2 regions of the Paeniglutamicibacter sp. genome follow, and region 2 is predicted to be linked to the other one. Evidence: predicted binding sites of a transcription regulator. Region 2 holds the regulator's gene; the other holds the start of a gene.
The links. Region 2 encodes LexA, which represses DNA repair genes until DNA is damaged. Its sites were predicted from a motif close to TCGAACANNTGTTCGA; they were not measured.
Positions count from the first base shown of each region.

Region 1: a site for LexA is predicted at 1,646-1,661, ahead of xsc (sulfoacetaldehyde acetyltransferase). Genes of this name have one in related genera too.

Region 1 covers NZ_JBKKAP010000064.1:13,844-17,048, forward strand. Annotated here, with positions in the region: gene xsc (sulfoacetaldehyde acetyltransferase) at 1-1,600, opposite strand, end outside; gene ACLQ7E_RS07095 (IclR family transcriptional regulator) at 1,792-2,631, shown strand; gene ACLQ7E_RS07100 (AAA family ATPase) at 2,637-3,205, shown strand, end outside.
Region 2 covers NZ_JBKKAP010000141.1:78,541-81,745, reverse strand. Annotated here, with positions in the region: gene ACLQ7E_RS16415 (histidinol-phosphate transaminase) at 1-151, opposite strand, end outside; gene ACLQ7E_RS16410 (LysM peptidoglycan-binding domain-containing protein) at 279-665, opposite strand; gene lexA (transcriptional repressor LexA) at 953-1,672, shown strand; gene ACLQ7E_RS16400 (ATP-dependent DNA helicase) at 1,789-3,205, opposite strand, start outside.

The DNA of each region.
Region 1 (3,205 bases), on a different contig from region 2:
CCATTTCGGCGAAGGACTCGCCGTTGTCCAGCTCGCCGGCGATGAAGCGGCGGTTGTAGAACTCGACCTGGTTCTTCTTCTCCGCGCCCCACTGGCGGTTGCGGAAGACGATTGCCGTGACGGGGATGTCGTGGCGGACCGCGGTGAGGACCTCGCCCATGCTCATGGCCCAGGCTCCGTCGCCGGCGTAGGCGATGGCCGGGCGGTGCGGGGCTGCGGCCTTGGCGCCGATGATGGTCGGCAGCGCGTAGCCGCAGTTGCCGAAGGACATCGGGGCGAAGAAGCTGCGCGGCTTTTCGAAGCGCAGGTAGCTGTGGGCCACGGAGTTGATGTTGCCGATGTCGGTGGAGATCATGACATCTTCCGGCATGGCGTTCTCCAGCTCGCGCAGGACCTGGCGCGGGTGCAGCCAGTTGCCTTCCTCGCCCTTGGCCTCTTCGATGACGTCGAGGGAGTACTCGTCCTTCTCGTGGGTCCACTCGGAGAGCTCCTGCTCCCAGGCGGCCTTTTCGGCCTTGATGGTCGCGGCGCGCTCGGCCTTGTTGGAATCGGAGACCAGTTCCTTGCCCTCGAGGCGCTTGGCCAGTTCGATGGCAACGGCCTTGGCGTCGCCGCTGATGCCCACGGCGATCTTCTTGACCAGGCCGAGCTTGGTGTGGTCGGCGTCGATCTGGATGATCTTGGCCTCGGTGGGCCAGTAGGCCTGGCCGTACTGCGGCAGGGTGCCGAACGGGCCAAGCCGGGTACCCAGGGCGATGACGACGTCGGCCTGCGAGATCAGCTTCATGCCGGCCTTGGATCCCTGGTAGCCAAGCGGTCCCGCCCAGAGCGGGTGGCTGGCAGGGAAGGAATCGTTGTGCTGGTAGCTGTTGACCACCGGTGCGCCCAGGCGCTCGGCCAGGGCCTTGCATTCCTCAACTCCGTCGGCCATGACGACGCCGCCGCCGGAAACGATGACCGGGAACTTGGCGGTTGCCAGCAGCTCGACGGCCTCGTCGAGTGACTTGGTGCCGCCGGCGCCGCGGTCCACCCGGCGCGGGGCGGGGATTTCGGTGATGGACTCGCCGTAGAAGTAGTCGCGCGGGATGTTCAGCTGGGTCGGGCCGTTTTCGCTCATGGCGCGGTCGAAGCAGCGGGCGGTGTATTCGGCCATGCGGTTCGGGTGCGTGACGTGGCCCTGGTACTTGGTGAATTCCTGGAACATCGGGAGCTGGCTGGCTTCCTGGAAGCCGCCAAGACCGATGGTGGTGGTTCCGGCCTCGGGGGTGACGATCACGACGGGGCTGTGTGCCCAGTAGGCGGCGGCGATGCCGGTGACGCAGTTGGAGATGCCAGGGCCGTTCTGGCCGATGACCACGCCGTGGCGGCCGGAGGCCCGGGCGTAGCCGTCCGCCATGTGTGCGGCGCCCTGTTCGTGCACGACCGGCACCAGGCGAATACCGGCCGGGGCGAAGATGTCCATGGCGTCCATGAAGGCGGAGCCCATGATGCCGAAGATGTCGGTGACATCGTTGGACACCAGCGTCTCAACGAAGGCTTCCGACGACGTCATCTTCTGCGCGCCCTTGACAACCTCGCGGGATGTGGCCTTTTCAGTCATTACTAGTCTCCTTCGGGGATCAAGACGTCGCAATCACGCAAAGTCTCAAAAAATGATTCGAACTGCTCCCAAAAACGGGATTAATGACAAAGCTATGCGACTCACGTCACACTCGTCAAGCCCCTGTTCCATTTATTCTTCGTCCTGATACGATTTAATGAAACTTCACTCGTCGGCAGATCGGACTCATCATGGAAAACCTCACGGAACCGGATCTCGGCCCCGCGGGTGCCGTCCAGGGGGAAACCCCGGCCCTGCGGCTCTTTGCGCTGCTGGAACTGATCACCACCCGCGACCAGCTCTTCACCCTGCAATCGCTGGTGGACCAGACGGGCCTGCCGAAGCCCACCCTGCACCGCATGCTGCAGCAGTTGGAGGGCGCCAACCTGCTGACCCGGCAGTCCGACGGCCGGCACTACGGAACCGGCTCGCGCATGCGCCGCATGGCCGAGGATGTGCTGCTCAATGACACCCGGCATGGCACACGGCACGCCATCCTGCGGGGCCTGGTCGATGAGATCGGCGAGAGCTGCAACATCACCGCCCTGTCCGGAAACGAGGTCATCTACCTCGATCGCGTCGAAACCAACGAACCGTTGCGGGTGCACCTGGGCCCCGGGTCCCGGGTGCCCGTGCACTGCTCGGCCAGCGGAAAGCTGATCCTTGCCCAGTTCGGGCCCACGCAGCGCGAACGCGTGTTGGCCACCGGGCCGCTGCAGCGATTCACCGCCCACACGCTCACCGACAAGTCGGAAATCGAGGCCGAACTGGCCCGGATCCGGCTCGACGGATACGCCGAGGACCGCCAGGAATACCTGGACGGGCTGGTCTGCCTTGCGGTGCTGGTTCCCAACCCGGCCGGGCGCTCGAATCTCTGCGTCGCGGTGCAGGCCCCCATGATGCGCAAGAGCTCGGCGGACCTGCTCAATCTGCTGCCCGCACTGCGCCGGGCCGCCGAGAGCATCTCGCGCATCGAAGACCACGCGGACCTGGGTTCCCCGGAATCCGAGCCGGTCGCGGCGGGATGGTGAGGGAGATGAACCAGGAATCCGCCACCCTCGCGCGGCAGGAATTGGTCTCCGTCCGCGAGACCTTCGGCATCGACAGCGACCTGCGGGTCCCCAAGTTCGCTGAAACATCAGACCATGTCCCGCCCCTCGACCCCGCCTACAGGTTCAACCCGGATGTCACCCTTGCAATCCTTGCCGGGTTCACCCACAACAGCCGCGTCATGATCCAGGGGTTGCACGGCACCGGAAAATCCACACACATCGAGCAGGTCGCGGCGCGGCTCAACTGGCCGCTCATGCGGGTGAACCTGGACGGCCACATCAGCCGCCTCGACCTGGTCGGCAAGGACACCGTGGTGATCCAGGACGGCGCCCCGGCCACCAGGTTCCAGGAGGGCGTGGTTCCCTGGGCCATGGTCCAGCCCATGGCACTGGTCTTTGACGAATACGATGCGGGGCGGCCCGATGTCATGTTCGTCATCCAGCGACTGCTCGAGCGCGACGGCGGTTTCACGCTGCCGGACCAGAACCGCGTCATCCGCCCGCACCCGCACTTCCGGCTCTTTGCCACCGCCAACACCGTCGGACTGGGAAA
Region 2 (3,205 bases):
TGGCGCGATGTACTTCCGCTGGTAGCGGGTGGGTGTTTTCATTGACGTTCAATTGAATCGGGACGTCAATTTGGGGTGCGCCGTAGGGTTCGAGACCTTGAAGATTTTCTCGCAGGGGCAGATTTGCCAGGCGATTTAGCCGTTCATTCACAAGTCAAGTCTACGGCGGGGGCCGGTGGGCCCGAGAATCTTCGCCGGTGCCCAGGGTAATAATCGGTTCGCAATGAGTCGAATTGGCGCCGGCGGACGGTGTCAGCGGACGGTGCCGGGGTGGTGCCCTAGCTACCGATGGGAACGAAGAGTTCCGCTCCGGGGTTCAGCACCGAGCTGCTGAGGTTGTTGAGGTCGCCGATCTGGCGAACAGCTTCGCGGGGCTCGAGCTGCGGAGCGAATTCGCGGGCAATCCCCCACAAGGTGTCGCCCTCGATGACCGTGACGCTGACGGCGTTGACGCCCAGCGGGACCTCGGCCGATGCGTTGGCCGGGGAGAGGAACAGGCCCAGGAGCATGAGTACCGCGGCACTCACCACGAAGATGGGCAGCCCGATCAGCACGAACTTTCCGCGGCGGGTGAGCCGCAGGGGCGCCAGCGATGGCTGCAGCTCGGGCAGGTAGTCGTTGGATGTTACAAGGTGGAGCGGGGCCGAGAAAGCAGTGTTTGCCACGTCTTTGCCTTTCCTCTGAATTCGCTTGGCGACCGGGGCCTGGTGGCCCGCGATCGAACATGCGACGATTATTCGAACGCACCTTTCGAACATGTGTTCGTAGTGCGTATCTTATTTCTAGCACTTTTCGACGACACGTGTCCAGATCTGTTCGAACAAATCTTTGAAAGCAGTGACTTTGTCTACTAGGATGGTGGTTGTGGGGCGATGTATTCACTACATCAACCCGCACCGACAATTTGCGGCACGCGCGGGCAACCGGCGACGATCGGGATGAGGCATTGACAATGACGACCGAACAACGAACCCCTCGACGCGACGCGAAGAGCCTGACCATCCGTCAGAAGAAGGTCCTGGAAACCATCCAGCGCTCCGTGAGCAGCAACGGGTACCCGCCGTCGATGCGGGAAATCGGGGACGCCGTGGGACTTGCCAGCCTCTCGAGCGTGACCCACCAGCTCAGCCAGCTCGAGAAGCTTGGCTACATCCGGCGCGACCCGCGCCGCCCGCGGGCGATGGAAATCCTGCTCCCACTGCAGCTCAAGAGCGACGCGAAGCTCGAGGTGGTCGAGGGGCAGTCGGAGCTCAAGGCAGCCAACGGCATGAACGTCTCGGAGCTGACGACCTCCGCAGACACCGCCATGGTTCCCCTGGTCGGGCGCATTGCCGCCGGCGGGCCGATCCTGGCCGACCAGGCGATCGAGGACGTTTTCGCCCTGCCGCGCCAACTGGTGGGCCACGGCGAGCTCTTCATGCTAAAGGTCAGCGGCGACTCCATGATCGATGCCGCCATTTGTGACGGAGACTGGGTTGTCGTGAGGCGCCAGCCGACGGCCAACAACGGCGACATCGTCGCGGCGTTGCTCGAGGACGAAGCCACGGTCAAGACCTTCCGCCAGCGCGACGGTCACACCTGGCTGCTGCCGCAGAACTCCCGATACGAACCGATCCTTGGTGACGCCGCAACCGTCATGGGCAAGGTCGTATCGGTCATGCGTTCCATCTAGGCCCGCAGCCACAGCTCATCCCAAAACCCGTGTGGTGCCGATCAGTCATCGGCCCCACACGGGTTTTTCCGTCCCTTGCCCATCGACCGTAAGCGGGACGGGCCAGGCGACGGGGCTCAGCCCTCGCTGAGCCTTTCGAGCGCGGCAATGACGGTGGCCTTGTTCGGCGTTGCCCACAAGGGCGGCAGGGAGGCCCGCAGGAAGGTGCCATAGCGTTCGGTGGCCAGGCGCGAATCCAGCACCGCAACAACACCCTTGTCATTGACCGAACGGATCAAGCGGCCCGCGCCCTGGGCCAGTCGCACCGCGGCGTGGCTTGCTGCCACGGCCATGAAACCGTTTCCGCCGTGCTTCGCGACATCCCGGCTGCGTGCCGAGGAGAGCGGATCATCCGGCCTGGGGAACGGGATCTTGTCGATGATGACCAGCCGGCAGGCGTTGCCGGGCACATCCACGCCCTGCCACAGCGTCATGGTGCCAAACAGGCACGTATCGGGCTCGGCCGAGAACTGGTCGACCAGGGCCTTCATGCTGGACTCGCCCTGGCACAGGATGGGAATATCCAGGCGTGCGCGCAGGATCTCGGCGGCTTCCTCGGCCGCACGGCGCGAGGTGAACAGCGCCAAGGCTCCGCCGCCGGAGGCCTTGATCAGGTCCTCGATTTCGGAAAGCGTCTCCTGGGACATCTGGCGCCCGGGCTTTGGCAGGTGCTTGGCAACGTACAGGATGCCCTGCTTGGGATAGTCGAAGGGACTGCCCACGTCGACGCCGTTCCAGGTCGGTGCGCCGTCACCCACCAGTCCCAGGGAACCCGCAACCGGCTCAAAGGCGGCGCCGATGGCCAGGGTCGCGCTGGTGAGGATGACGGTGCGGCCGTCGAAGAGACCCTCCCTGAGCTTTCCCGCCACCGAGAGCGGTGCAACCATCAAGGTCGGCTGGCTCGACTCGTCGGGCTGGACATAGCCCTCCCCCGGGCTGAAGTGGCCGGGCCGCGAAGCCCAGATCACCTCGCGCTCCTCGGTCATTTCAAGCATCTTGGTGCACTGCTCCACCAGGTACATGACCTGCGAGCGGGCCATCTGGCGTCCGCCATCGGCGGGCGCGTTGGCTTCGGGCTTGGAGTCGGAAAGGACCACGCGCGCGGCCTCGGCGATCTGGTTCAGTGCGGCCTCCTGGTCCTCGTTCAACCCACGGGCCATGAGTCCGGTGGGGACGCCCTCCAGGGCACGCTGCAAGGCCTTGGCTCCCTGGTTCAGCGAGTCCACGCTCACCGAGCAGTGCTTGCGGGCGGCCGAGGCAGCGGTCTGGACCATGTTGACCGACAGGGGCCGGGTCACCGAGCTGGTCACCCGGTCCTGCAGTTCGTGGGCCTCGTCAATGATGACGGTGTCGAAGTCAGGCAGCACTGCCAGGCCCTCGAAGGCCGAGACGGCCAGCATGGCGTGGTTGGTGATCACGACGTCGGCGCTGGCCGCGCGGGCGCGGGCCAGCTCGCTGAAGCAGTCGGAGGCCATGGGGCATTTTTGGGCACCC